Regions from separate parts of the Leptotrichia hongkongensis genome, predicted to be linked through region 3. Evidence: riboswitches for the same ligand, from Rfam matches in the RefSeq annotation. Region 3 holds a riboswitch; each other region holds the start of a gene.

The links. A riboswitch is a leader RNA that binds a small molecule or an ion and turns the genes downstream of it on or off. The one in region 3 is predicted to bind cobalamin.
Region 1: another riboswitch for cobalamin. It lies ahead of ACEG17_RS04195 (energy-coupling factor ABC transporter permease); the one in region 3 lies ahead of nikA (nickel ABC transporter substrate-binding protein).
Region 2: another riboswitch for cobalamin. It lies ahead of nikB (nickel ABC transporter permease); the one in region 3 lies ahead of nikA (nickel ABC transporter substrate-binding protein).

The regions. Positions count from the first base shown of each region.
Region 1 is NZ_JBGORW010000004.1:86,177-96,541, reverse strand. Features, by position in the region: gene ACEG17_RS04205 (MarR family winged helix-turn-helix transcriptional regulator) at 244-687, opposite strand; gene ACEG17_RS04200 (SRPBCC family protein) at 700-1,107, opposite strand; cobalamin riboswitch at 1,265-1,447, shown strand; gene ACEG17_RS04195 (energy-coupling factor ABC transporter permease) at 1,641-2,348, shown strand; gene ACEG17_RS04190 (energy-coupling factor ABC transporter substrate-binding protein) at 2,348-2,650, shown strand; gene ACEG17_RS04185 (CbiQ family ECF transporter T component) at 2,637-3,329, shown strand; gene ACEG17_RS04180 (energy-coupling factor ABC transporter ATP-binding protein) at 3,322-4,128, shown strand; gene ACEG17_RS04175 (cobyrinic acid a,c-diamide synthase CobB) at 4,125-5,468, shown strand; gene ACEG17_RS04170 (precorrin-8X methylmutase) at 5,608-6,264, shown strand; gene cbiD (cobalt-precorrin-5B (C(1))-methyltransferase CbiD) at 6,404-7,510, shown strand; gene ACEG17_RS04160 (ATP-binding protein) at 7,818-9,068, shown strand; gene ACEG17_RS04155 (hypothetical protein) at 9,170-9,643, shown strand; gene cobI (precorrin-2 C(20)-methyltransferase) at 9,654-10,365, shown strand, end outside; gene ACEG17_RS04145 (hypothetical protein) at 10,358-10,365, shown strand, end outside.
Region 2 is NZ_JBGORW010000004.1:100,952-111,316, forward strand. Features, by position in the region: gene ACEG17_RS04235 (ABC transporter substrate-binding protein) at 1-305, opposite strand, end outside; gene nikC (nickel transporter permease) at 340-1,161, opposite strand; gene nikB (nickel ABC transporter permease) at 1,164-2,105, opposite strand; cobalamin riboswitch at 2,350-2,531, opposite strand; gene ACEG17_RS04250 (sirohydrochlorin cobaltochelatase) at 2,551-3,291, opposite strand; gene ACEG17_RS04255 (hypothetical protein) at 3,581-4,072, opposite strand; gene ffh (signal recognition particle protein) at 4,134-5,471, opposite strand; gene ACEG17_RS04265 (S1C family serine protease) at 5,768-6,982, shown strand; gene tpx (thiol peroxidase) at 7,095-7,613, opposite strand; gene ACEG17_RS04275 (hypothetical protein) at 8,075-8,923, opposite strand; gene ACEG17_RS04280 (hypothetical protein) at 8,944-9,255, opposite strand; gene ACEG17_RS04285 (ArsR/SmtB family transcription factor) at 9,280-9,654, opposite strand; gene ACEG17_RS04290 (hypothetical protein) at 10,230-10,365, shown strand, end outside.
Region 3 is NZ_JBGORW010000013.1:31,933-42,297, forward strand. Features, by position in the region: gene eutC (ethanolamine ammonia-lyase subunit EutC) at 1-209, shown strand, start outside; gene eutL (ethanolamine utilization microcompartment protein EutL) at 255-908, shown strand; gene eutH (ethanolamine utilization protein EutH) at 1,172-2,269, shown strand; gene ACEG17_RS09270 (haloacid dehalogenase-like hydrolase) at 2,353-3,450, shown strand; gene ACEG17_RS09275 (EutQ-related cupin domain-containing protein) at 3,476-3,937, shown strand; gene ACEG17_RS09280 (ABC transporter ATP-binding protein) at 4,028-4,798, opposite strand; gene ACEG17_RS09285 (ATP-binding cassette domain-containing protein) at 4,800-5,585, opposite strand; gene ACEG17_RS09290 (ABC transporter permease) at 5,573-6,385, opposite strand; gene ACEG17_RS09295 (ABC transporter permease) at 6,388-7,332, opposite strand; gene nikA (nickel ABC transporter substrate-binding protein) at 7,461-9,083, opposite strand; adenosylcobalamin-variant (AdoCbl-variant) riboswitch at 9,262-9,369, opposite strand; gene gap (type I glyceraldehyde-3-phosphate dehydrogenase) at 10,046-10,365, shown strand, end outside.

The DNA.
Region 1 (10,365 bases), on a different contig from region 3:
ATTGACAAAATAAAACATTGGAAAGTTTTAATAAACTTGAAAATCAACACGGTTCTTTTTTTATCTTATGTATTAAAACTAAGTTATTTTGGTTTTGAATATATTGATAAATCATAAAAAAAAGAAGGACTACAACATTTTGGTGTCAATAATCCTTTTGAATAAAATTCTGTTTTATTTTTTGAATTTTAAATATAATAATAAAAATGGTAATTTTGACATATTTATTAATTATAATATTTCTTATTCTTCATTTAGTCTAACAAGAAAATGTTTAAATTGTTCTTCATCAGTGTCTAACTTTTCGAAAAAAATTTCATCGATTTGCTCAACTAACGGAACGGCTTTTTGTAATATTTCTTCTCCTTTTTTGTTTAAAATAACAGCTTTTGCCCTTGTGTCTCTTGAATGTTCCTTTCTTTTTACAAAATCATTTTTTTCTAATAAATTTAATATTTGAGATACTGTCATAACATCTATTCCTGAGAGTTTTGAAATCATAACTTGCGTGACTTCGTTGCTGTCTTGTGATAAATAAGCAAGGGAAGCTAAAACAACAAATTGAGGGTGTGTTAAGTTCATTTTCTTTAGTTCTTTTTTTATCATAGAATGCCATTTATTGTATACCCTCATAAATAACAATCCTGTTGATTTTTCTGAATTATCTTTATATTTTGATGTAAACAAGTACCAATCACCTTATCTTTCCAAGTAATTTTTTAGAATAAATATAGATTGAGGGACATCTGAAAAAACTTGGCTTAAAAATTCTAAATGCTGTTCATCTTCACTGTCCAAAATTACAGTATGTTTTATATTTATGCTTCCATCGTTGTTATCAATTATTTGATGACCAAAAAGAATATCTCCAAATGGAGTTTCTGTTTTATCCCAAAATTCTTCAAAAGGTTTTACAAGAGTAAGTTTATATTCCATAGGGGGCATTCCTTCAAGTTCCATAGTTCCACATGAACCTGTCTTAAATTCACCTTTTAATGTGATATTTTTTAAATCTTTTTCCCAATCATACCATTTTTCAATATTTGCATAGTATTCCCATGCATCTTCTTTTTTTGCTTTGATTTTTAAAGTAAAACTAAATTCCATTATATTTCCTCCTTATATTATATGTATACTTATTATAAATTATTTTATAATATTTGTCAACAATATTTTGTATACTCCAATATCATATTAATAAATTATTTAAATTTGAAAAAAATATCCTTTTTTAGGGTTGACAAATATAAGAAAGAGAGTATAATAATAGTAAAGAATTATAGGTGTTTTACAAACTTAATAAGGAAATCGGTTAGAATCCGATACAGCCCCCACTACTGTGAAGCTGACGAAAGTACATAAAACCACTGAGATATCTTGGATATTTTGGGAAGGGTACGAGTAGGATGAAGTTAGTCAGGAGACTTGCCTAATAATTTTTTATATAAAATTTTCTGGGAAGGGAAGATTTAATATACATCAATGTAAAAATAAATCAACGGTGATTTGTTCCATAAGCGTACTATACGATGGTGATATAGTTATTGTTGTGGAAGTTTTGACGTGTATTGGCTTCAGCTTTGGCTGATTTTTTTTTGGAACTTGCCGAAGGTTAAATTAAATTTGGAGAAGGAGAGAAAATGAAAAAGAGAACATTATTGTTTTTGGTTTTAACCAGCATGCTGTTAATAGGTGTAAATGGTTATTCAATGCACATTATGGAAGGTTTTTTACCTTTAAATTGGGTTATAGTATGGTTTGCAGTGTGTATTCCGTTTTGGATAATAGGAATAAAGAAGCTTCAATCTGTTTCTAAAGGGAGCGTGCGGGAAAAAATGACGCTTGCATTAGCGGGTGCATTTATATTTGTATTGTCGGCACTAAAAATTCCATCAGTTACAGGAAGTTCATCACATCCTACAGGAGTAGGGCTATCTACTATATTATACGGACCTTTTGTAACTTCCATTCTTGGAACAATCGTATTAATATTTCAAGCAGGATTGCTTGCACACGGAGGATTTACAACTTTGGGAGCAAACGCTGTTTCAATGGCAATTGCAGGACCAATTGTATCATATTTAGTGTATAAAGGATTTGAGAAAAAGAATAAGGCGTTAGCGGTATTTTTGGCAGCAGCATTAGGAGATCTTGCGACTTATGTGGTAACATCAATTCAGCTTGCACTTGCATATCCATCTCCACAAGGTGGAGTAGTTGCTTCATTTATCAAATTTGGAGCGGTATTTGCAGTAACTCAGGTTCCTCTTGCAGTTATCGAAGGGCTACTTACAAACGTGGTGATGAATATACTTGAAAAATATAGCGTAAAAGAGGTGGAAGCTTAATGTCGGAAAATAAAAACAAAAGTGTATTTAAAAAGAATATTATTTTAATAATTGCAATAATTTTAATAGGTGTTATTCCTTTATTTCTCGTAAAATCTGAATTTGGCGGATCTGATGACAAGGGAGAAGAAGTAATAAAAACTATAAAACCTGATTATGAGCCATGGGCTAAAAATTTAATAGAATTACCAGGAGATGAAACTGAAAGTCTGCTGTTTGCATTACAGGCGGCATTTGGTGCAGGAATTGTAGGGTATGTATTAGGCTATTTCAAAGGTGAAAGAAAAAATGCTAATAGATAAAGTATCTTACACAAATCCCATAAAAAATATAAACCCCGGAGTAAAGTTTATATTGTCAATGACGACATTAGTATTTTTACTTTATACTGGAAGTAAAATAGTATTTGTTTTTAATTTTATACTGTTTAATTTACTTCTTTTGTTTGTCGTAAAAGTGAAAATAGGTGACTTGTTAAAGCTGAACTTTATTCCGGCTTTATTTATTTTGACAACTGTAATTTCCTTGCTGTTTATAAAAGCGGATATATGGACATTTTTGCTACGTTCATTTTCCTCGATAGCTGTAGTTTATTTCCTTATTTGTTCTACTCCAATTATAGATTTGGACTATATATTTGCAAAGCTGAAATTTCCTAAAATATTTAGGGAAATGTTTTTATTAATTTATAGATATATATTTTTATTATTTGAAAATAAGGAAAAATTACATAATGCACAGGAAGTAAGGCTAGGATATAGCAGTTTTAAAAATGGGATGAAGTCATTTCCGATGTTAGTAGTTGCTATACTAAAAAAAACATACTACTATAATCTGAATTCTATAAAGGCTGTGGAATCAAGAATGGGAAAGGAGTTTATTTTTTCTCATAGAAAATATAAAAAAATTGGGTTTGAAATAATATTCGTAATAATAATAGTTATAATAAATTTATATTTGGTGGTAAAATACAATGCTTAGACTTGAAAATATAACTTTTTCATACGACGAAGAAACAGAGGCTCTAAAAGATGTGACTTTGAATATTGAAAAAGGGAAAAAAACATTATTTCTTGGGGAAAATGGCTCAGGAAAATCAACATTATTTTTAATAATGAATGGACTTTTGAAAGCACAAAAGGGAAATATTTATTTTGAAGAGAAAAAAATAGAACATAAAAAGAAAAATCTGGAAGAATTGAGAAAAAAAGTCGGAATAATTTTTCAGGATCCTGAAATACAGATTTTTGCCCCTTTAGTATTTCAGGAAGTAGCTTATGGACCTGAAAATCTTGGATATTCTAAAGAGGAAGTAGAAAAAAATGTAAACAGGGCAATGGAAGAAATCAATATAACAGATTTAAAAGATAGACCTTGTCATCATCTGAGCTATGGACAGAAAAAAAGGGTCTCAATAGCTGCAATTACGGCAATGGAGCCAGAACTTCTTATTCTAGATGAGCCAACTGCATGGCTTGATTCTAAAAATACAAAAAGAGTATCAGAAATTCTAGATAATTTTTCCAAAGCAGGAAAAACAATGGTGGTATCAACTCACGATACAGATTTTGCCTATGAATTTGCTGACTATATCTATGTCCTTGAAAAAGGGAGAATTGTACGGCAAGGGAGCAGGGACGAGGTTTTTGAGGATTTTGAATTTTTGAAGAAATTAAATTTGAATATTCCAAATGTACTGAAAATAAAAAGTTATCTCAAGTATAAAAATCTTGATGAAAATGATTATTATAAATTTTTGGAGGAAAAAAACTTGCTATGAAAAAAATACTTATATCGGGAGCAATGAGTGGTGGTGGAAAGACTACAGTAAGCAGCATATTGATGTCAGCTTTTGAAAATGTGGCACCTTTTAAAGTTGGTCCAGACTACATCGACCCTGGTTATCATGAGTTGTTCACGGGAAATAAATCTCGTAATTTAGATGCTTTTATGTTTGATGAAAGTACGTTAAGGCATATATTTGAAACAGGAGCGAAAGGAAGCAATATCGCTATAGTTGAGGGAGTTATGGGGCTTTATGATGGAATTGGGCATGAAAAGGATAATTTTAGTACAGCTCATGTATCAAGAATACTTGATATACCAGTAATTCTTGTAGTTAACGCAAAAGGAATCTCCACAAGCATAGCTGCCGAAGTTTTGGGTTTCAAGCTGTTTGATAAAAATGTTAAAATAAAGGGCATTATTTTAAATAATGTTTCTTCTGAAAAACTATACTTGAACTTGAAGGAAGCGGTAGAAAGATTTACGGGGATAGAATGCGTAGGATATTTGCCGAAAAATGAGAAATTATCGGTGGAAAGCAGACATCTGGGATTAAAACAGGCTTTTGAATTGAAAGGTTCAAAAGAGCTTGAGGAAAAGAAACAGCTGTTTAAGGAAATTGCACAAAATTGCTTAGATTTAGAAAAAATTTACGAAATAGCAGAAGAATTTGAAACAAAAAGCAGTATGGACAGTTTTGAGCCAATAAAGGACTTAAAGAATAAATATAAAGGAAAACGTGTTGGAGTTGCTAAAGATGGTGCATTTTCATTTTACTATGAGTCAAATCTGGAACTGATGAGATTTTCAGGATTAGAAATAGTAGAATTTAGCCCTGTAAAAGACGAAAAAATACCAGAAAATCTTGATATGATTTATCTTGGCGGAGGTTATCCTGAACTTTACTGGAAAGAATTGTCTGAAAATGTATCTATGAAGGAAAGTATAAAGCAGGCTTATGAAAATGGAGTAAAAATCTACGGAGAATGTGGCGGATTTATCTACTTAACAAATAAACTGAATTTGCTAGATGGAAATAGTGGAGATTTCTGTGGACTGATAGATGTGGAAATTTCTATGAAAAATAGGCTGAATATCGGAAGATTTGGATATATAAATATAAAAGCCGAAAATGGAATTTGTACAAAAGGACACGAATTTCATTATTCAGAAATTTCTGTAGATAATGAAAAAGAAAAATTTTATAAAATAGAAAAAAATGATGGAAGAAATTGGGTTTGCGGATATAGAAAAAATAGTCTTCTAGCAGGATACCCGCATATTTCGTTTTATTCAAATATAGAGTTTTTTAAATACTTGATAGAAAAGCTGTAGCTTTTTCAAGTAAGAGTACGTTGTTCATTGCTTTTGCGTGAAAACAAATTAGAAATATAGATGAAAAAATATTATTAAATAAACAAAAGTAAAAAATAAAGTTATTAACATATTCAAATAAATAAAAGGAGAATAAATTATGTCATATATTAAAGATCCAAAATCGATTGAGGTAAGGAGTTTTGAGATGATTACAGAAGGGTTGGCTGGGAAAGCAGACCATTTTAGTGAAGAAGAGCAATTAATCGTAAAAAGATTGATTCATACAACTGGAGATTTTGATTATGTGAACATTGTTGAATTTCATAATAATCCAATTGAATCAGCAAAGGAAGCGTTAGAATCTGGAAATTGCAAAATTTATTGTGATACAAACATGATTGTTAATGGATTGAATAAAAATGGTCTGAAAAAATTTGGAGCAGAGGCATATTGTCTAGTGGCAGATCCAGATGTGGCTAGAGAAGCGAAGGAAAGAGGAATTACACGTTCGATGGTTGGATTGGAAAGAGCGTTAAAAGATTCGCAAACAAAAATTTTTGTAATCGGAAATGCTCCAACAGCATTGTTTACATTACTTGAAAAAATGGAAAAAGAAGGGGAAAATGTACCGAAATTGATAGTTGGAGTTCCAGTTGGATTTGTGGGATGTCCTGAATCTAAAGCAGAACTTTCAAAATATAATGTTCCGTTTATACGAACAAATGGAACAAAAGGTGGAAGTACAGTTGCAGTTGGTGTAATGCACGGAATCCTTTATCAAATGTATGAAAGAGATAAATATTTTAATAATTAATAAATGAATTTGTAAATATCTGAAAATCCAAAATTTATTTTATTTTTAGTATTTTGATTTTATTTAATCAAAAACACTGAAAATTTATTAGTTTTGAGCATTTTCAGATATATTTTAGTATAATTGTGGAGAAATAAAAATGGAAAATTATGTATATTTTAACGGTAGAAAACTGCGATATGGCTATACCACAGGAAGTTCGGCAACAGCAGCGACTAAGGCGGCACTGTTACTTTTACTAGGAAAAGCTGAAAAAGTCGAAGAAGTTGAAATAGATGTTCCAGCAGGTAAAAAGATAAAAATTAAGATTAAGTCTTTTGAAAAGACAGAGGATTATGCAACAGCAACTGTCATAAAAGATGGGGGAGATGACCCTGATGCAACACACGGTCTAGAAATCATATCAAAAGTAAGTTTTAGAGAAGATGATAAAATCAATATTTTTGGAGGAAAAGGAGTCGGAAAAGTCACAAAAATCGGACTTCCTGTCGAAGTTGGAAAATCAGCAATAAATCCAACGCCAATGAAAATGCTGACTGGTATTGTGAAGGAACTTCTTCCGTCTGGAAAAGGAGTAGACGTTGAAATTAGCGTGCCTCTGGGTGAAGAAGCTGCCAAAAAAACAATGAATGGGAAATTAGGAATTATTGGCGGAATTTCTATTCTTGGAACAATGGGAATTGTACGTCCGATGTCTGAAGAGTCATGGAAGGCTTCCCTTGCAATAGAGCTGAAGCAAAATTTAACATATTTTAATACAAAAACAGCGATATTTCTTTTTGGAAATAGAGGAAAAATGTTTTTGAAAAAGGAATTTCCAGAAAAAGCTGAAGAAGGTGTTGTAATCAGTAATTTTGTGGGATATATGTTTGACAAGGCATGTGAATTTGAAGTTAAGAAAATTTATTTTATTGGAGAATTAGGAAAATTTGTAAAAGTGGCAGGAGGAATTTTTCATACACACAGTCGAGTTTCTGATGCAAAAATGGAAATTTTGGCTGCAAACGCATTGTTAGTGGGTGAAAAGCTGGAAAATGTCTATAAAATTCTGGAATCGAATACAACTGAAGAGGCTTCTGGGTACATTGAAAAAAAAGAAGTCTTTAACTTGCTAGCTGAAAAAGCAAAACAAAAATGTGAGGAACATTGCAGAAAAAATGGATGGAATCTAGAAGTAGAAACATTGATTTTATCAGCTGAAAAAGAAGTTATAGGGCAAAGTAAGCACTTTTTTGATAATTTTTAAAAAATAGCTTTAAGGATAGAGAGGTTGTTATAGTTATTGCCAACAGAGCAAAAAATCGGGCTATATACTGTGATGTATATAGTTTATAAAAAAGTTTAATTAAATTTACGAAGAAGTAAAAGTTAGTAAAACCTCATTGATAATTTTTAAATTATAGGATTACATTCCTTAAAAAATTAAAAACTCCAAAATTTATGAAATATATTCCTTAAACTTTAACAATTTATAGAAAAACAGGACTGTATTCCGTAAAAATTGATTTTTAAATAAAAAAGGGGTATAATTTAAAAGGAAATGAGGTGTTAAAATGATAAGGATAGATAGAAAAGAATATTTAGATTTTTTAGTAAAATCAAAAGACAGACAAATAATAAAGGTTGTGTCTGGTGTAAGAAGATGTGGGAAATCGACTCTTTTTGAGATATATAAAGATTTTCTGCTTGAAAATGGAGTTGAAAAAAATCAGATTATATCTATAAATTTTGAAGATATGGATTATGAAGAGCTTACAGATTATAAAAAACTTTACGAATATATAAAATCTAAAATGATTGGAGATAAAAAAAATTACATATTTTTAGATGAAATTCAGCATGTGGATAAATTTGAAAAAGTTGTAGACAGCCTTTTTATAAAAGAAAATACAGATTTATACATAACAGGCTCTAATGCCTATTTTATGTCAAGCGAGCTGGCAACCCTTTTAAGTGGGCGTTATATAGAACTGAAAATGCTACCTTTATCCTTTAAGGAGTATTATCAGGCTAAATTAGAGTATGAAAAACTGGAGCAAAAGGAAAATAGGACGTTAAAAACACTTATACAATATTATAATGAATATATAGTAAACAGTTCATTTCCTTATACTTTACAGTTAGACAGTGATTTGAAAAATATACATGAATATTTAAGTGGGATATATAACTCTGTACTCTTAAAGGATATAGTTGCAAGATTGAAAATTTCAGATGTGATGAGACTTGAAAGTGTTGTTAAATATATATTTGATAATATCGGTAATTTGACTTCGCTTTCAAAAATAGGGAATACTTTAACTTCAATGGGAAGAAAAACAGATGTAAAAACTATTGAAAAATATATTAGAGGGCTTACTGACAGTTTACTTGTGCATGAAGTTAGCAGATATAATATAAAAGGAAAAGAATTTCTATCTACATTATCAAAATATTATGTTACAGATTTAGGGCTTAGACAGATGATTTTAGGTAATAGAAATATAGATATGGGGCATATACTGGAAAATGTAATTTATCTTGAACTGCTTAGAAGAAAAGACAATGTATATGTTGGGCAGTTTGATAAAAATGAAATTGATTTTGTTGTTATTAATTCAAATGAAATTGAGTATTATCAGGTTGCTTTGACTGTCTTAGATGAAAATACTTTAAAAAGGGAATTGGATGCCTTTAAAAATATTAAGGATAATTATCCAAAGTATCTTATAACTTTAGATGATGTAATGGTAAATACTGACTATGACGGAATAAAGGTTGTAAATGCTTTGGAGTGGTTGTTGGGAGAATATCTAGTAAGATAAAGTACTGGATGGAAGAAATAGAAAAAATTAGGAGATTTATTATGAATTTAAAAATATTCTCATTATTTATATTAATTTTGGGTTCATTTACAGCTTATTCAATGGAGAATAGAAAAGTTTTCAATATTAAAAATGAATGGAGCATAAAATTACCTAAAAATTGGCTAGAAAAAAGAGATGAGGTTGATGGACATCATGTATATTATCCACCTGGTAACAATTTAATTATTAGAGCATCGAGTTTTTATATCTTTAGAGATTTAGAAAATGGTTCAAAACTAATTGCACCAGTTCATGATTTATATGAAATTTTTGATAAAAGCATTAAAAATATAGACCTAGGAAATAATAAAAAATTAGAAGAAAAGAAATTGAATTTAAATGATTTTAAAATAGAAAATTTTAAACATAAATGCTATGAATATGATTATTATGAAGATAATGAAAAAACTTATTCTATTTCTTGCGGGATTATGACTGAAGGTTATTTATTAATTATTAATTTTTATTCTGCTTCAAGAGATGAAGTTGAAAATGCAATAAAATATATTTATAGTGTAGAAAAAATAAATTAGAGGAGAAAAAATGGCTAGTAAATTAGGTAAATTCTATGGAATAGGAGTAGGAGTAGGAGATCCTGAAAATATAACAGTTAAAGCAGCAAAAAGACTGCATGAAGTAGATGTGATAGTACTGCCTGAGGCAAAAAGCGGAGAAGGGAGTACAGCCTTTAATATTGTAAAAGAATATGTAAAACCAGAAGTAGAGCAGCTATTTTTGGAGTTTCCAATGATAAGGGATGTGGAAGCGAGAAAAGTTTTTAGAAAAAATAATGCGGATGTAATAAGTGCTGAATTGGAAAAAGGTAAAAATGTAGCATTTTTAACAATAGGTGATCCGATGACTTATAGTACTTATACTTATGTATTGGAACATATTTCAGATGATGTGGAAGTTGAAACTATCGCTGGAATAACTTCGTTTAATAGTATTGCGGCAAGACTTAATATACCGCTTATGGTTGGAGATGAAGATTTAAAAATAGTGTCTGTCAGCAGAAAAACTGATGTTCATAAAGAAATTGAAAATAACGAAAATCTAGTGTTAATGAAAATAAGCCGAGATTTTGAGAGAATAAAAAGAGCGATTATTGAAACAGGAAATAAAGAAAATATAGTTATTGTTTCAAACTGTGGGAAAGAAAATGAAGAAATTATTACAGATATTGAAAATGTTGAAAGTGTACATTATTTTTCTACATTGATTCTTAAAAAACAGGGAATAGATGAATGGAAAA
Region 2 (10,365 bases), on a different contig from region 3:
ACACCATCTCTTATTTTAAATGTCCATTCTAACTTATCATTGCTTAAATTCCAGCTTTCAGCAAGCAATGGCTGTAAATTCCCTTTTTCATCAAACTTTGTCAAATTTTCTCCTACACCATAACGAGTTATAACCCATCCAAAATACTGATCTGTTGGCTCAAGAGTATCTGCAAATGTAGTAACTCCTACCACCAATTCATCTGGATTGCTTTTACTTTTTGCACTTTTCCCTCCACACGCTACTAATAACGTGAATAAAGCTAAAATTAATACTAAAAATTTTCCTTTACGATTTTTTAACATTTGTCTTCTCCTTATATATTTTTATTTTTATAAACTATTCACTTTTTATATCGATTAAATCTCTTGCCGCATCCCCAAGCATATTAAATATAGTTACAACTATCACTATTGCCAATCCTGGATACATCATCATCCAAGGCGCGCTGCTAAGGGTTGTTCTACCTTCATTGAGCATTGCTCCCCATTCTGGTATCGGAGGCTGTGCCCCAAATCCTAGAAATGAAAGTGCCGCTATTTCCAGCATTAATGTTCCTATATCCGAAACTGCCGTTACTATCATCGTTGTAATCATATTTGGAATTATATATTTGAATATTACCGAATAATCCTTGCTTCCTGTTAATTTTGCAGCCTTTATATAAAGCTCCTGCTTTATTTTAAGAACCATACTTCTTGCAAGCCTTGCATATTTAGTCCACGTAACTGCCGCTATTGCAATAACTGAATTTTTAGGGCTTGGATTTAAAAGCCCCGCTATTGCTATAGCAAAAATTAATCCTGGAAATGCAATCATCATATCTCCAAATCTCATTATCACAGTATCTATTATCCCACCAAAATATCCTGCTACCACTCCAAGCACAGTTCCTATAAAAAAAACTATAAAAACTAATACTAAAGTCATAAATATTGAATATCTTGATCCATATATAATTCTTGAAAATAAATCTCTTCCAAGATGATCTGTTCCGAAAATATACTGCCTTGATGGACGCCGTAAACTTGGAGCTATCATTTTAAAAGGGTTTTTTGGTACTATGACAGGCGCAAAAATTGCTATCAGAACCACTATAATCGCTAATGTCAAAAATACTGCCAACTGAATATTTTTTCTTTTCAATCTCAATTTTTCCAAAATCAGTCAACCTCCCCAACTCTCACATCAAAATACTTATACGAAATATCCACTGCTATATTTATTATAAGGTACAAGAATGCTATTATCAGAATATAAGCCTGTATTAATGGATAATCTTGGGCTACTATCGCTTTTATAGCCATTCTGCCCATTCCTGGCCAGTTATAAACATATTCTACAATTGCAGTCCCGCCTAAAAGACTTCCAAGAGAAATTCCTAAAAGCGTTATTATTGGCAACATTGCATTAGGCAGTACATGTTTCCATAAAATATCCCGCTCCCTTATTCCTCTCATTCTTGCCCCCGTTACATAACTTTTTCCCAGTTCTTCCAAAAATACGTGCCTTATTTGCCGTATATACTTAGCAGACATCGCTATTGCAAGTGTAAAGGCAGGTAAAATTGCAGAAACAAAATCCGTTTGCCCTCCTGAAACAGACACAAGTCCAAGCTGTACCCCAAATATACTCAAAAATATCAGTCCTAGCCAGAAACTTGGTACAGACATTCCTATAAAAGTTATCATTCTTATTAAATAGTCCTGCCATTTATTTTCCTTCACTGCTGCTAGTATTCCAACTGGTATAGAAATGATACACATTAAAAATAGTGATAAAAAGGATAAATATAATGTAGGTATAAATGCTTGTCCTATCTTTTGAATTACTGGTATTCTCAAAGAATACGATTTCCCAAAATTACCTTGCAGAACTCCAAAGAGCCATTTCCAATATTGAATATAAAATGGCTTGTCTACACCAAGTTCAGCTCGTGTATGAGCCAAAAGTTCGGGGGTTGGAATAAATCCAGATTCTGTCAGCATAACTTGTGCAGGGTCTCCTGGTGCTATATAAATCAGGCAGAAAGTCAAAAAACTTATTCCAAAAAGTACAATTAATATCTGAATAGCATATTTTACTATTTTTTTATTTTTCATCATTATTTTAAACTCGTGATATTTATCACTTTCTCCTTTAAAAATACGAATTTTTATTAAAATCATTATGCTTTTTTCGATTTACCAATTTACTAAATAAAGAAATTTAAATTATATTTTATAATTTTTATAAATAAAAAATTCAACTTCGAAAGTTGAACTAAATTTTATATATTAAAACAGATGAATAGTATTTATGCAGATTTACACCAGTTTTTATATATTAAATTTTCCCCTTCCCGAAAAATAAAATTTTTTAATATAGGCAAGTCTCCTGACTAACTTCATCCTACTCATACCCTTCCCAAAATATAATTATATTCCAGTGGTTTTTCAGTACTTTCGTCAGTATCACAGTAGAGGTGGCTGTACCAGATTCCAACTAGTTTCCTTATTAAGTTTTACAACACCTATAAAATTATAAATTTAAAATTATTCTTTTGCTATATTAATAAACTTCTTCTAATTTATCCATAAACATTTCACGTATAAACTGATATTCTCCCATTCCCTTTAATAAAGGTGTTACTTCGTATCCTTCATTCTCAAGAACAGTTTTCCATGAATCATCCTCATCAGAAGCCATATCATTTTTGGCATGATCTCCTGCCACAATCATAAACGGCTTTAACAGTATTTTCTTAAATCCTCTTCCTTTTAACTTTTGGATAACATCTTCAATCGTCACTTTTCCTTCAACAGTTGCCACAAAAATATTATCTTTTCCAGCTTTCTCATATTCCTCTTGAAGCCGTTGATATGTACTGTCTGCGGCACTTTCAGATCCATGACCCATAAATACAATGGCATCGTTTCCTTCAAGATTGTTAAATTCTTCATTGCTCACAACTTTTTTAAAGTCTTCATCAGTTGCTAAAAGTGGTTTTGAAATTTTTCCATACTTGTTATTAAGTTTTGAATACTCAATTCCATCTAGAATATGTAAAGACATTGTAATAATCTCATCATATCCTTTATTTTTTAAAGCTTCTAACCCTTCCTCCTGATCAAATATGTGGATACCTTCTTTTCTTTCCACTATTCGTCTTATAACTCCTGAAGTGTAGGCTCTTTCCACATTTTCAGTTCCATATTTTGCTTCCACTTCTTTTTGAATCGAGTCAAGACATTTTTCTCTTGTATCCTTATGCGATGTACCAAAACTTGTTACTAAAATCGCCTTTCTCATAAACACTTCCTTTCCATCTAAAATTATTTACCTTACTGAATCTTTTAAATTTGATTATCAAACTATTCTATATATTTATATTATAATCGTTTTTTTCTTCTTTTGCAACTATTTTTTTAAATTTATTTAACATTTTTTCTACTGGATATAATTTTTTTGCTTTCCCTCAAACCTATTATTTATAGTCATCTTTTTCAATTTTCTTTGAAAATTATATTTTTATAGTAAAATTTAGATTAAATAAAAAAGGTATATAAATATATATACCCACATTTTAAATCTTTAAAATTTATTTTACTTTTGATTTTACATTTTGAAATAATCCTTCTACAAATTCTGCTTTAGTTGTATCACTTCCAGAAATTTTTACAGTTCCTACTATTTCCCGTGCAAAAGGGTACACATTGTAAGTCCATCCATTCTTTGTAGTAATTTGACGAATATTTTTATTTTCTGATGCCGCTACTTCTGTAACTTCTACCTGTCCTTTGTATTTGTTTTTTTCAAATAATTTCAAAATGCTTACAAGTGCAGATTCATCGTGCTTTTCTATAATAAACTCAACTTTATCTGCTCCTGAAAGGTTTTGATACATCTGTTTTGCAAAATCTCCGTCCTTTTTCATTCCAAAAAGAAGATTTGCAAGTCCTCCTCTATTTATTGTTCCTGATATTATTGGACTTTCATAATTGTCATTAATAACTCCAATTACAACTTTGTCAAAAGCTGAAAACGATAGTGTTCCAAAAATAATAAATAATGCTAAAATTAACTTTTTCATTTGTGTCTCTCCTTTTTTATTTTCTCCAGTTTTATAAAAAATTTTAGTTGATATTATATTTCTATCTTCTTCTGCCCTTCATAAATCCCCCACCAAGTCCTGGAATACCGCCACTGTTAAACATTTTCATCATTTGTTTCATTTGTTCAAACTGCTTTATCAATTTATTTACGTCATTTACCTGAACTCCGCTTCCTTTGGCAATTCTCATTTTACGGCTTCCGTTTTTTAGAAGTTTTGGATCACGTCTTTCCTGAACTGTCATTGAAAAAATGATTGCTTCGACCTTTTTCATTTCCTTTTCAGCCATTCCCATGTCAATCATGCTAGTGTCAACTCCTGGTATCATTTTCATAATTCCAGCAATTGATCCCATTTTTCTTATCATTTTAAACTGCTTTAAAAAATCTTCAAAGTCAAACTGGTTCTTTCTAAATTTTTCTTCCATTTTCTTGGCTTCTTTTTCATCAATAGCTTCCTGTGCCTTTTCTACAAGTGAAACAACATCTCCCATTCCAAGAATACGTGAAGCAAGCCTGTCTGGGTGAAATGGTGCGATATCATCCAGTTTTTCCCCTTCACTTATAAATTTAATTGGCTTTCCTGCAACTTCCTTTACTGAAAGGGCAGCCCCTCCACGAGTATCTCCATCCAGTTTTGTAAGTACAACCCCAGTAATATCAAGCTGTTCATTAAACTCTTTTGCCACGTTAACTGCATCCTGTCCAGTCATTCCATCAACTACAAGCAAAATTTCATTCGGATTAAAACTGTCCTTTATATCTTGCAGTTCATTCATAAGCTGTTCATCAATGTGCAGTCTTCCCGCCGTATCAATAATAACATAAGTCGCATGCTCATTTTTTGAAGCCTCAATTCCCTGTTTTACAATTTCCACCGCATCTGTACTTTCATCAATCGTAAATACAGGAACTTTCACTTGCTCTCCTAATACCTTCAATTGCTTTTTCGCAGCAGGTCTATAAACATCTGCCCCAATCAGAAATGGTTTTTCCCCTTTCGATTTTAAATGTTTTGCCAATTTTCCAGAAAATGTAGTTTTCCCAGCTCCTTGAAGTCCAGAAAGCATTACAATAGTTGGATTTTTATCAGCTTTTGCGATTGAAACATTTGATCCTCCAAGCACTTCCACAAGTTCATCATTTACAATCTTGATAAATTGCTGTGTAGGATTAACTCCGCTAATAACATGTTCTCCCAACGCCTTTTCCCGAATTTTTGCTACAAAGTTCTTAGCCACTCCATAGTTTACATCCGCTTCAAGCAATGCTAGCCGCACTTCCCTTAAAGCATCCTTCATATTGCTCTCTGTCAACTTTCCCTGTCCGCTGACTTTTTTAAATATATCCTTAAATCTGTCTCCTAAATTATTAAACATTATTAATTTTTCTCCTTGATTTTGTATATTTTTTTAATTTTACTGTGTATAGGATAACATATTATGGGGAAAAAGACAATAAGCATAGCAGGTTATTTATGAATTTACAAAAAATATGATTTAATAAATGAAATTCAAATAAAAATCATAAGAATAATAAACTTTTATTCACTAAAATATATCCAATCCTTTAAAATCAGACTAATTAAAGACTAATAAATCGGGATTTTGAGCTTATATTCTAAAATAATTTTAAAAATAAGTTTATCATAAAACTAGAAATGAGGTAAATAAATATGAAAAAAATAAATTTTATAAAAAAAGAAAATAAGAAATTTGCATTATTGTCAATGTTGTTCTTAATTTTAAGCTGTTCCAACAAAACTGAAAATAATTCTGAAAATAAAAGCAATACAACAAATGTTGAACAGCAAAAGACAATTTCTCAGGAAGAACTGCAAAAATATACTAAAAATGCGGTTCAAACTCAAGATGCCTTTGTAAGTGTTCATAACAGCGTAAAAGATTCGATTGTAAATATCAGAACTAAAAAAACAGTAACAGTAAATACTTATAACCCATTGGAAGAGTTATTATATGGACGTTCTGGAGGACAAGAAAAACGTGAATCAGGATCACTTGGTTCAGGATTCGTTGTCTCAAAAGATGGATATATTGTTACAAATAACCACGTTATCGATGGTGCAGATGAAATTTATGTAAAATTCTCAAATGGACGTGAATATCGTACAAAACTTGTAGGAACTTCGCCTGAAGTTGACATCGCTGTACTGAAAATTAATTCAAACGAGACTTTTAAACCATTAGAATTTGCAAATTCGGATCAAGTCCAAATCGGACAGTGGTCAATAGCCTTTGGAAATCCATTGGGATTGAACGACTCGATGACAGTTGGAATTGTAAGTGCTGCAGGACGTAGCTCACTTGGAATTGAAGAAATAGAAAACTTTATTCAAACAGATGCCGCTATCAATCAGGGAAATAGTGGAGGTCCATTAATTGACATAACAGGAAAAGTTATTGGAGTGAACACTGCGATTTATTCACAAAGCGGAGGAAGTGTAGGAATCGGATTTGCTATTCCAGCAAACCTAGTAATGACAGTAAAAGACTCAATCATCGCAAATGGTAAGTTTGAAAAACCATATATTGGAGTATATTTAGATAATTTAGATGAAAACAAAGTAAAAGCTCTTAACTTAAAATCATCAAACGGTGTATTCATCGGAAATGTTGTTCCAAATGGCCCAGCCGCAGCTGCAGGAATAACTAGAAATGATGTTATTACAGCTGTTGATGGAAAAAGTGTGAACTCTGCAGGTGCATTTGTTGGAGAAATAGCCGCTAAAAAAGTGGGACAAACTATAAAATTAACTGTCCTTAGAAATGGACAGTCAATAGAAATACCAGTAAATCTTATAAAAACTCCAAACGCTATTGAGCAGCAACGTATTATACAACAAAGACAGCAGCAGCAACTTGGAAGATAATAAAAAAGGCAAAAGAAGTATCCCAGTCATTGATTGGGATATTTTTTTACAAAATTAAAGCAATAAAAAATGGAGAAAACTCTTTGTCATAAGTTTAGCTCCATTTATTTTTTTATTTAGTTAATTCTTTTATTACTTCCAACGCTTTTTCGTAATCTGGATGTTCTCCAACTTCTTTTACATATTCTACATATTTAATAATTCCGTCTTTATCTACGATAACCGTTCCTCTTGACAATAATCTTAATTCTTTTATTACAAATCCATATTTTGTTCCAAAATCTAACTCTTTATGGTCTGAAGCCGTTAAAGCGTTTTTTATTCCTTTATCTGCACAATATCTTCCTAATGCAAATGGTAAATCAGCTGAAATTGTAAGCAGTTGAACATCATCTCCAAAACTTGCAGCTTCCTGATTAAATCTAGCCAGCTGTAAAGCACATACTCCAGTATCAACTGATGGAAATACTGCTATTACAACAACCTTTCCTTTATAGTCACTTAATTTTACTTCCTTTAATTCTGGTGATAAAACTGTAAAGTCTGGCGCTACTTCTCCAGCTTTCACTTCTGTTCCCACAAGAGTTACAGGATTTCCCTTGAATGTTACTTTATTTTTTATTTCTGCCATTATTCCTTCTCCTTTACTTTAATAATTATAATTTTTTAATTTCAAATATCTGTAAATAATTTTCATTACTTTTAAAAGTAAAATACCATAGCTTCATATAAAAACAAAACTTAAATATAACAATTATCATTGAAGAATTTGCTTTTAAAATAATTTGACTACATCTTTTATATTTACAACCATCTACTTTTTGTAATTATAACATATTTAAAATTATTTGTATAGAAAAATTATTTGATTTACAAATAAATTCATTTAAAAATATTATCTAAAAAGTCCATATAATATCCATACAACTCAAAAAATCAATTTTTGATAAAACCTATACCTTAAATAAAGGTTTTGACTTGTAGGGTTATACGGATGAATTTTGTATAACCAAAATATTTGTATTAATTATTTGGAATGTGTAAAAATGAAGGCAAAAAATATATTTTCAGTCTATTTAAATTTCAATACCTCTATACGCTAATATAATCTAAACTTTTAATATTTAATCTTTTTTTTATATTTAAAATTATACTTTTTTCTTTTTCTGTGTTTAAATAATAAGATATATTTAAAATCCAATATCCCAATTTTTCTTTTAAATTTTCTACATTGCATGATAAATATTTATCAATACATATTAAGTTCCACAACTCAGTTAATGCTTCAAAAAAATTATCAATTTCTGAAGGTTGATAAGATAAAATCTTTAGTATTCTTTCTTTCCATTCTTCTCTTGAAATATTATTTTCTGTGATATTAGTATTTATTAGTTTGATTTCATCATTTTCAATTTGATTATAGATATCTTTTAATATACCGATTTTATAACTTTCATTTAATTCTTTTTCTATTTTTTCTTTTCTTTGAAAAAAATTTTCCTTTATTATATCATCTATATCAAATTCAATATAAATATCTTCTTTAGTTTGTACGTATAATGAAAATACCTCATTTGGAAATATTCCATGTGTTTCAAACATCATCATTGTTTCATTTCTATTAAAATCTTCAAAAATTTTTTCCATTTGTATATCTGAACTAATTAATTGATATGCTGTTATCCCATTTATTTTTACTAGAGCATTTTTCAAATATAAAAAATTTTTAGCTACTAAATATTCAAAAGAAGTTTTGTATATTTCTTTTTTTAAACTTTCTGGTAATTGAATCCATATGTTTTTATTAATTTCAATACCAATATTTTTTCCATTAAACATGAGTAATCTTTTGTCATCGTATATATATGGAATACTACAATAAGCACCTAATACTTCTAATTCATTATTCCAACCATTTTGTAACTTTAATTTTATCTTCATAAATGTCCTTTCAAAAAATGTTATTTTGTTTTATCCTTTATCAACTCTAAATATCTAATACTATCTGTTTTAATCTGTTCTCCTTTGACAATAAGTCCTTGTTGTTCTTTCTTAACACTTAAACTACATACTATATTTCTTGTATTGTTCCATGATTTAGTAAAGTAATATTTTAAATATTTATTAGTTTGGGTACCTGTTATTTTTACCAATCCATTATCAGTGGTTATTCTTTGAATTTCTTCATTTAACGGATAAAATCCAAAAGGATTTTCTATAATAACTTTTGATTGCGAATTAGATGTAATATTATTTTTTACTTTCTGTTGCACTTGACTTGACAATACGCCTAAAATTTATTTCTTTTCTAAAATGTGTGTCATTCCCTGTTCCACTATATGCTTTATATGATCATCTTCCAGCGAATAATACACAACTTTTCCCTCTTTCCTGTACTTAACAAATCTTCCCTGCTTTAGGACTCTTAGCTGATGTGAAATAGCAGATTGAGTCATTTTCAAAAGATTTGCAATATCGTACACGCACATTTCTTCTTGAAATAAGGCACTTAATATTCTCATTCTAGTTGTATCTCCTAGTATCTTAAAAAAATCCGCCAAATCATACACAACTTCTTCTTCTGGCATCATTTTTTCGACCCTTTCCACAATATCCTTATGAATAGCCTTTATTTCATAATTTTCATTTTCTTCTTCGAGTATTTTATTCATTTTCCCTCCCAATTCTTGGAATATATACCGTTATTATACCACGTATTTAAATAAGTGCAAAATAAAACCTCCCCAGTTTAAACTAGGGAGGAAAAAGAAAGGAAAGATTTATTGACTATGTTTTTGTTTTTTAATATGCAGGTATACTAAGAACAAAGAAAAGTATCACTACAATAACAAACATAGACATACAAAATTTCTTTCCCATTTTATATCTACCTCCTTTCGAAGTAGTATCGGGGACGGCGAAGTCCCAATAACATTATGTGAAAAAAAATACCCTAGTTCAACACTAGAGTATCTTTTCCGCCTTTTATTTTTTTATACTTCGAAAGAAATATTTTCTTTTTTATTAAACTAATAATAGTATATGTTTACAATTTTGTCAACATTTTTTGTAAATTAGGAACAATAGGTAAATTATAAGTATAAATGTCACTTTTGTTGAATTTTATCCTAAGATAAAAAAAAGTGAAAATTCGTTAAAAAATTGTTATAATGTAACAAATTATTTTTGTATTTTTACTAAAAAATCTAAATAAAAATGATAATTTTAATAAAAAAGGAGAGACTTTATGAAAAGAAACAAATATAAATTATTAATTTTAGCCAGTATTACGGCTTTTTCTATTATTTCATTTGGATTATCTAACAAAAATATGACCAAAACACCTTCAAAACCTGATACTGAAGAAACATCTAAAAAAGCTG
Region 3 (10,365 bases):
TAGGAGAACGTCCTGGACTTACAACTGCAGAAAGTATGAGTGCCTACATTACTTACAAGGCTCGTCCTGGAATTTCTGAAGCAAAAAGAACAGTTGTTTCAAATATTCATAAGGATGGAACTCCATCTTCAGAAGCAGGAGCTCACGTTGCTACATTAATTAAGAAAGTAATTGATGCAAAAGCAAGTGGACAAGATTTAAAATTATAAAATTAACTTAATAAAAAATAAAAATTAAAAACTTTAGGAGGAACAATGAAAGGCGATAGATTAAAAGCTAATGTACTAGCTGTAAGATTAATTCCAAATGTAGATGATGATATGGCTAAAGAACTGGAATTACCCGAAGGACATAGAAGTATAGGAATTATAACAGCAGATTGTGACGATGTTACATATACTGCACTTGATGAAGCTACAAAAAAAGCTGTAGTTGATGTAGTTTACGGAAAATCATTCTATGGTGGAGCTGCAAATGCAAATACAAAACTTGCAGGAGAAGTAATAGGAATATTGTCAGGGCCTACTCCTGCGGAAGTAAAAAGTGGACTAGCTGCAGCAGTTGACTTTATTGAAAATGAAGGAGCATTCATAAGTGCAAATGATGATGATAGCATTGCATATTATGCACATTGTGTATCAAGAACAGGAAGTTATTTATCAAAAACAGCAGGAATTGCAGAAGGAGAATCATTAGCATACCTAATAGCACCTCCGCTTGAAGCAATGTACGCTTTAGATGTTGCATTAAAAGCCGCAGATGTAAGTTTAGTTGCATTCTTTGGACCACCTTCAGAAACAAACTTTGGTGGAGCACTTTTAACAGGAAGTCAGTCAGCATGTAAAGCTGCGTGCGATGCTTTCGCTGAAGCAGTAAAATCTGTGGCAGATAATCCATTAAATTATTAATTGAAGAACCATTGTTATAAACTAGAATTGCCTTGTAAATTTATAGCATTAAATTTTTAAATAAAAAATATTTTTATTGGGCAATTCTAAATTTTTATAAAATATTTAAAAAATTTTTAAGTATAGTTCTATTTGTGTAATTAAAGTTTTTGTAATCCAAATTAATAAAAAGAATTTTATAGAAAATGATTTTGAATAAATATAATTTTGAGTATTTTCATTTAAAACAAAATAATTAAATGAAAATTTGGGAGGAATATAAAATGGGAATAGATAAAATAATAATTATTATTATGACTATCTTTATGGCAATAGGTGGAATAGATAAAATATTTGGAAATAAACTGGGATATGGTGAAAAATTTGAGGAAGGAATAATGGCTATGGGGTCACTTGCGGTTGCTATGGTTGGGATTATTTCTTTAGCACCAGTTTTAGGAAATATTTTGACACCAATAGTAGGACCAATTTATTCAGCATTAGGAGCAGATCCGGCTATGTTTGCAACAACACTTCTTGCAAATGATATGGGAGGAGCTCCGCTTGCATTAGGAATGGCTAAAAATCCAGAAGCTGGAAGATTAGCGGCATTTATATTAGGTTCGATGATGGGACCAACTATCGTGTTTACAATACCAGTAGCATTAGGAATTATTGAAAAAGATGACAAGCCATTTTTGGCAAAAGGAATTTTAGCTGGAATTACTACAATACCGTTAGGAGTACTTGCAGGAGGATTAGTGGCTGGATTCCCAATAGGATTGATTTTGGTGAATTTGATACCAATAATAATAGTTGCTGCATTAATTATTTTAGGATTAATTTTTATTCCTGAAAAAATGACAAAAGGATTTGCAGTTTTTGGTCAAGCAGTAGTAATTATAATTACAATAGGACTAGTAGCTTCAATAATTGAAGCATTGACAGGGTTTGTAGTAATTCCTGGAATGGCTCCAATAGCTGATGGTTTAGGAACAGTTGGAGCAATTGCGATAGTTCTTGCTGGAGCATATCCATTAGTACATTTTATTACAAAAGTATTTGGTAAACCGCTTGAAGTATTAGGAAAAGGTCTTGGAATGAACGAAGCTGGAGCAGCTGGGTTAGTTGCAACTTTAGCTAATAATATCCCTATGTTTGGAATTTTAAAAGATATGGATGCAAATGGAAAGGTTATGAATATTGCCTTTGCAGTAAGTGCAGCATTTGTTTTTGGAGACCATTTAGGATTTACAGCTGGATTTGATGGTGGAAAATATACTCAAATGATTTTCCCAATGATAGTTGGAAAATTAGTGGCAGGAGTAACAGCAATAGTTGTAGCAAAAATATTATTCTGCAAAAAAGAAACTGCAAAATAAAAATGTGAAAAAATGATTATCTGAGGAGATGAAAGATGAAATTTAGTATGAAAAAATTGATTGGATTATTGGTATTTTTAGTTATGGCATTCGCTTTATCAGCTGCTAATTTGGACGAATTGAGATGGGTTCCAAAAAACAGGGAAGCTTTATCAAAACTTATAGATGAAAATAAAAATCAAGGAAATTATGTAGTCTTTGACTGGGATTATACATCAATTTATCAAGATACACAAGAAAATTTGTTTAGATATCAGATAGATAATTTAAAGTTCAAAATGACACCGGCACAATTTTCAAAAGCAATAAGAAAAGATATTCCGCTTGATAACTTTGCAAAAGACTATGTTAATGTAAAAGGTCAACCTATTAACATTACAAAAATAGCAAATGATTTGGATAAAAGATATACTTTTCTTTACAATAACTATATAAAAACTCAAAAAATGTCTTTGGAAAAAATTAAACAAACTGAAGAATTTAAAGATTTTAGAGGAAAATTAGCATTTCTTTATGAAGCAATAGGTGGAAGTTTTTCACATGATGTAGCTTATCCTTGGGTACTTTACCTATTTGAAAATATGAGCGTATCAGAAGTGCAAAAACTAGCTAAGGAAGCAAATGATTTTGGAATTGGGAATAAACTTGGGAAATATGTTCTTGAGTCAAGTGATAAACTAACAGGTGAAGCAGGTAAAGTAAGCCATCAATATAAGAGTGGTTTGAGAACTCAGCCTGAAACAGCCAATTTATTTCATGAATTTGAAAAAAATGGTATAAAAGTATATATAGTTTCAGCTTCTCTTGAAGATATTGTAAAAGTATTTGCAAGCAATAAGTCTTATGGATATAATTTAAGTTCTGATAGTGTTTATGGAATGCGTCTTGAAATGAACGGAGACAAATATGTTGCCGAATATAAGCATGGTTATCCACAAACACAGACTAAAGGAAAAGTTGAAGTAATAAATAAATACTTGAAACCTAAACATGGTGGAAAAGATCCGCTTCTAGTTGCAGGAGACAGTGAAGGAGATGTAAATATGCTTTCTGAATACAAAGGTACAAAAGCACTTCTTCTTATGAAAAGAAAAGGAAAACTTGACAATCTTGCAAAAGATGCTAGAGCGTTAATTCAAACAAGAAACGAAGAAACAGGGTTATTCGTTCCTGAAAATTAATTGAAAGATTTTGGAGGAAGAAATAATGGACTTAAAAAATTTAGATAAGGAAACATTGGAAAAAATATTAAGAAAAGTAGTACAAGAAGAACTTGGAAGAAAAGTTGGAGGATTTGAAAAACATATTGATAAAAGTGGAGTAGGAGTTGTTAAAATCCCTTCAGTAAAACCTGAAAGATTTGATACTGGAAATCCTAATGACAAAGTATTCTTAACCGATGTATTTACAATAGAAGAAAGCGGAAGATTGAGTTGCGGAGTTATGGAAATGGAAGAATCTGCATTTGATTGGGAACTGAACTACGATGAAATAGATTATGTAATAGACGGAACATTAGAAATTATAGTAGATGGACGTAAAGTTACAGGAAACAGGGGAGATGCCATTTTAATCCCTAAAGGTTCAAAAATAAAATTTAGTGCTCCTAACTTTGCAAGATTCTTATATGTAATCTATCCTGCAAATTGGCAAGACACTTGTAAATAAGTTAAATAAATACCCCTAAAAAATAGAGGCTGTAAAATGATATAACAATAACAGCCTCTTTATTTATTTAAAAAATACCTAGAGAGTTATTTATTGAATAGTTTCGATAAAATTTACAGCCTTTCCCAAAATACGTTTTATTCGTTCATTTTTTACTATGACAGGAGAATCAAGATTTTCAATAATATCAGCTATTTCTCCATTTTCTATTATAACTATTTTATCACATAGGTAATAACATGCTTCAAAATCATGGGAAATAAAAATATATGTTAAATTCATAGTTTCCTTTAGTGAGCCAAGAAGTTCAAGTATTTGCTCTTGAATAACAGGATCAAGCCCGCTGACAGATTCATCAAATATGATTATTTCAGGTTCTAGTATTAATGCTCTTGCAATACATACCCTTTGCAGCTGTCCTCCGCTTAGTTGAATAGCCTTTTGTGACATAAATTCAGGGTTAAGTCCTACTTTTTCTAAAAAATTTTCTGCACGTTTTTTCATTTCCTCGTATGAAATTTCTTTTTTATAGTGTATTTTTAGAGGTTCAGTCAAGACTTCTTCGACTGTATATTTTGGATTTACTGCACCAAAAGCATTTTGAAAAACTAACTGAATTTTACGATGAATTAAGGATAGTTGCTTTTTATTGATATTTTTGTATGATATTTCATTAAATATGATATTTCCTTCATCAAAAGATTCCAGTCCTACAAGCAGTTTTGCTAATGTACTTTTTCCTGAACCACTTTCTCCCATAATGCCAAGACATTCGTTTTGTAAAACAGATAAATTTATTTTAGACAAAATGGCTTTTTTATCATAGTGTTTGCTTACATTTTCAATTACTAATTTTTTCATATTAAATTCCTTCTTTTTTGTATCTTGTGTAGCGTTTTCTCAATATTAATGATTTCCCGTAGTCACTTTGAGGATTTTTTAACATATCAGAAGTATTACCTTTTTCAATCAAATTTCCATTTTTCATAATAATTATTTTTCCGTCAAGTTCTTTTGCGAGGTTGTAATCGTGAGTAATTACTATAAGTGAGGTGTTTTGGGATTGCAGATTTTTTAGTAATTCAGTAACTTTTTCGGTATTATAGTAATCAAGGGCTGAAGTAGGCTCGTCAGCTATCAGTAGCTCAGGTTCCAGTTGAATCATCATGGAAAACATTATTCTTTGTAACATTCCACCACTTAACTGGAATGGATATTTTTTCATTAATGCTTCTGGATTTGGAAGATTTAATTTTTTCATTTCTTCAATCATCTTCTTTATACATTCTTTTTTTGACAAGCCAAGCCTGCTTTGAAACAGCTCCACAGCGTGAGATTCCACATTTTGAAAAGGGTTAAACACAGCCATAGGATTTTGGGAAATGTATGAAATTTTTTTACCTCTGTATTCATTCCACTCCTTTTCTGATATTTTCAATAAATCTTTTTCATCAAAGAATATATTCCCATTTATGCTGGCATTATCAGGCTTTATTCCTACTAATAATCTGGAAAGCATTGTTTTTCCTGAACCGCTTTCACCGATGATAATAAGAGTTTCTCCCTTTGGTAATGTAAACGAAATGTCATTTAGTATTGTTTTGTTATCAATACTGACTTTTAGTGCATTTATATCTAATTTTTCCATAATTTTTTTATTCCTTTATTATCAAAAGTTTCTCCTAACAGGTTAAATGTTAAAACTGTTATGAATATAGCAAGTCCTGGATATAGTACCAGCCCTGGAATTCGTCTGAAGTAAGGTTTTGCGTCGTTTAGCATCATTCCCCATTCGGATATGTTTGGCTGTACTCCTATTCCTAAAAAGGAAAATCCTGAAATCATTAAAATTATATTTCCAATATTCATTAGGGCTGCGATTAGAACAGGCTTGAAAACAAAAGGGAGAATATGTCTTTTTATTATAAAAAAAGGTGGAGCTCCTATTGCCTGTGCTGCCTGAACATACTCCTGCTGTTTGACACTAGAAACTGTATTTCTTAAAATTCTTGCATAGTAAATCCATTCAATAGCGCTTACAGCAATTACAATATTCCCTATTCCTTGACCTAAAATACCGACAAATGCCATCGATAAAAGAAAACTTGGGAAAGCCATAAAGACATTTACAATCCATAAAAATATTTTATCCAGCTTCCCTCCAAACCAGCCTGCCAAAATTCCTACAGGAAAGCTTATGCATAATGTAACAACTGTAATTAGTGCTGAAATCATAAGTGACAGCCTTGTTCCGTAGATTAGTCTTGAAAGAACATCCCTTCCCATATGGTCTGTTCCCAGCTTATGAATTTTGCTTGGAAGTTGAAGTTTTTGTGAAATGTCAGTAAACTGTGGATCATAAGGAGCAAGTAAAGGTGCAAAAATAGCAATGAAAATCAATACAGCAAGTAATGATACTGAAAAATAAAATAATTTTCTTTTTTTCATAATTACAATACACCTCCAGCTTTAGATTTTTCTTTTATTCTTAATCTTGGATCCATATATTTTACAAGTGCTTGAGTAAATTCATTTACAATAATAGACATTATTCCAAAAAATAAAAGACAAATTTGAATTAATGGGAAATCTCCAGTTTTTACAGCTGTAGTAAATAATTTTCCAATACCAGGCCAAGCAAAAATTTCTTCAATTAACACACTTCCTGTCAGTAAATACATAATATTTGAACTTAGAACTGTAATAATTGGAATAGATGTATTTCTTAGCAAATGGTTAAGAATTATTCTTTTTTTTGAAACACCTCGAATAATTGCATTTTCAACATGAGCTTTATCCATTTCTTCAAGTATATTTTTTCTTATAAAAAAAGTTGTCTGTGCGATTAAAGGTAGTACAAGCGTTATGCAAGGCAAGATAAAATTTTTCCAGTCGCCTCTTCCTGAAACAGGCAGGATTTTTAATGAAACTGAAAAGAAAATAATTAGTATATAGCCTAGCCAAAAAGTGGGAAGTGATACTCCTGCGTATGATAAAGCTTGAACTGTATAGTCAAAAATTGTATTTTTCTTGATTGCGCTTAAGACTCCTAATAAAGGAGATAATATAATTAAAATTACAAATGAAAAAAATCCAAGCTGAAAAGTTGGAACAATAGCTTCATTTACAAGCTCTATAACAGGAGTTTTTTTTGTATATGATATTCCAAAATCACCTTTTAATATATCTGTGAGCCAGTTAAAATATTGAATATATAAAGGTTTGTCTAATCCTAAATTTTTTCTAGCTGCTTTTAATGTTTCAGCAGTTATGCTTACATGAGATGCCCTTAAATAATTTTGGGCAGGATCTCCTGGCGACAGTTTTACAAGGAAAAATGTAATAACTGATATTGCCAGAAAAATCGAAAATAATGATATTAATTTTTTTATCACAAAATCATCCCTTAAAATTGAATACTTTAAACCTCTCCAAAACCAAACTTTTAAAAATTATTTGAATAAATTATCTGTAATTTCTAGATTCAATTTTGAAGAGGCTTCACTATTTTGATATTTTTAATTTATTTTACTTTTACAGTTGTCCATACAGGAATTCTATTTTCTTCTGGCATAAATTTCACGCCTTCTAGCTCTCCAGTTCTATAAACACTTAATAAAGCTTGATAGCTGATTGGAATATATACAGCTTGCTCTTGTAAAGTAGTTAATACATATTTATACATTTCATTTAATTTAGTTTCATCAGGTTCAATTAATAAAGCTTTGATAGTTTTATCTAGTTCAGCTTTCATTGGTAAACCTAGTTGCGCAACATAGCCAGGATTTGTTCCTTTAACCGAATCATCAGCCATTGCAGTCAGGTAAGCATGCGGATCCCAAGGAGCTCCCCATGAATAGTCAGACATTAAGTCATAATTTTTTGCAGTTGCATTTTCCCAGTATGCTTTTTCTTCCATTGCCTTTAAGTCAACTTGTATACCAATTTTTTTCCATTCTCCTTGAATGTATTCCCCTATATTTTTATCTGTAACTTTAGAACTGATGTAAGGGAAAGATAGAATCATTTTTTTACCATCTTTTTCTCTCATACCGTCAGCACCTTTTTTCCACCCTGCTTCATCAAGCAATGTCTCTGCTTTTGCCAAGTCAAAGTTATATTTTGTAAGTTCTATATTTGTGTGAGGTACATTTGGAGCAAAAATTGTATCAGCAGGTTTTTCAACACCACCAAATATATTTTTTGCGATACTTTGTTTATCTACAGCATGACTCAATGCTTGTCTTACTTTAAGATCTTTTAAAATCGGGCTTGTAGTATTTAAAAGAATCATTCTTGTAGACATTGGTTCAGAAGTGGCAGTAGTGTATTTTTTATCTTGTCTGTATGTTTCAAATCTATCCAAGCTAATTAAACTGTTTCCATAAATCAAATCAATATCTCCAGCTTCAAATTGAAGAGCAAGTGTTTCGCTATCTGGAATATTTTTAATTACAACTTCTGAAGCGGCAGGTTTTTCTCCCCAGTAATATTCATTTCTTACGAAAACTGCATATTCATTATTTTTATGTTCTTTTAACACCCAAGCACCTGTCCCTATAGGTTTTTTTATACCTTTAGAAGTATCTCCATTTTCAGGGAAACCAGCATCTCCTAAAAAACGTATAGGACGTATCATTGCCAAGTCATAGAGTGTTGCAGTATAAGCTGTATCTAGAACTATTTCAAATGTATAATCGTCAACTGCTCTGTATGATTTTAAATGATTAGTAAATGCAAACCATGAGTGATTTGGTTTGTTTTGTTTAGAAAAGATAGTGTCAAAGTTTTTTACAACATTTTTTGCATTAAAGTCTGAACCGTCTGAGAATTTTACATTTTTTCTCAATTTAAAAGTGTAAGTTTTTCCATCTTTGGAAATATCCCAAGATTCAGCTAGCATAGGTTTAATTTTTCCATTTTCTCCGTAAGATACAAGTCCATCGTAAACCATATCCTGTGTGATAAACTGGCTTGGCAAATATTCATGCGGATTTAGATTCCCAACAGAATCCTGATTAAATGCCAACGTGATTTTACTAGATTTTTCAGCTTTTCCTTTTGCCGTCTCTTTTTGTTTTGGCTGACAAGCAAAAATAATTCCCATTATCAGCAAAATGATAATCGTCTTGAATGAATTTTTCATTTTTTTCTCCTTCTATTTAAATTATTTTTTATTATATTCATATTACTTTATAAAAACAAAAAAACCGTTTATGCTTATCTAAAGCGAACGGTTAAAGACTGATATATTAAAAAAGCTGAATAACTTCAGGAATTTAAATTTCATTTAACCATCTGCCGTAGTCAATCTATGAATAATTATTATGGATAGTTATCCGACTTAAAAACTATTAAATTATAGTTTTTTCACGGTTGCGGGACAGTGTAAGAATTTCACTTACTTCCCTATCTTTCGATTTTTTCAAATCACTCATAATAATGTTTAAGTTTAAGTTTATGTTTAATGTATTTTTCTAGATTTTATAATATATACTCAAACCTACTTAAAATTAAACTGCTAAAAATTATATAAATTTAGGGTTTGAGTAAAATAGTCATAACTTTTGAGTTTAGTTTTAAAGCAGTTTTACTATAATAACTGTTAAAAATAAAAAATCTGTAGAGCTATAATAATCTAGTTTGAAGTAGTTTTGTTATGTAAAGTAATAATCTCATAATTTACAAAAATTTTACCATATTGTACATATTTTTTCAATCTATTTGTTAATAAAATAAAGTAAAAATTATTATATTTTTGATAGAATTAAAAACAAAAAATAATAAAAAATAAAATGAAGTTATTGTTTTAAATTTAAATTTTTATTTCGAAAAAAAATAGTTGTATAGATTTTTTCCAAAAAGAAAGTATTACCTCAAATTGACAGTTTCTAATTTTTTGAGATCATAGATTGTAAAATATATTGTTTTTATTAGATTTTTTTAATATTTTTTAGCACTATATTTGATTGTATAACGTACCTAAAAATTTTACCATATTTTATTAATTCCTAACTGTTGAAAATTCAACGAAAATATGATATACTCAAATTGTATAGAATAATATATTTTTTTAATATATTAAAATTTTTAGGAGGTATTATTAAAATGGCAATTAAAGTAGCAATTAACGGATTTGGAAGAATCGGAAGATTAGCATTAAGATTAATGGCTGAACAAACAGACAAATTTGAAGTGGTGGCAATTAATGATTTAACAGATGCTAAAATGTTAGCACACTTATTCAAATATGACTCATCTCAAGGAAGATTCAATGGAACTATCGAAGTTAAAGAAGGAGCTTTCGTAGTAAACGGAAAAGAAATCAAAACTTTCGCAAAAGCTAACCCTGAAGAATTACCTTGGGGAGAATTAGGTGTTGACGTAGTATTGGAAGCTACAGGATTCTTTGCTACAAAAGATAAAGC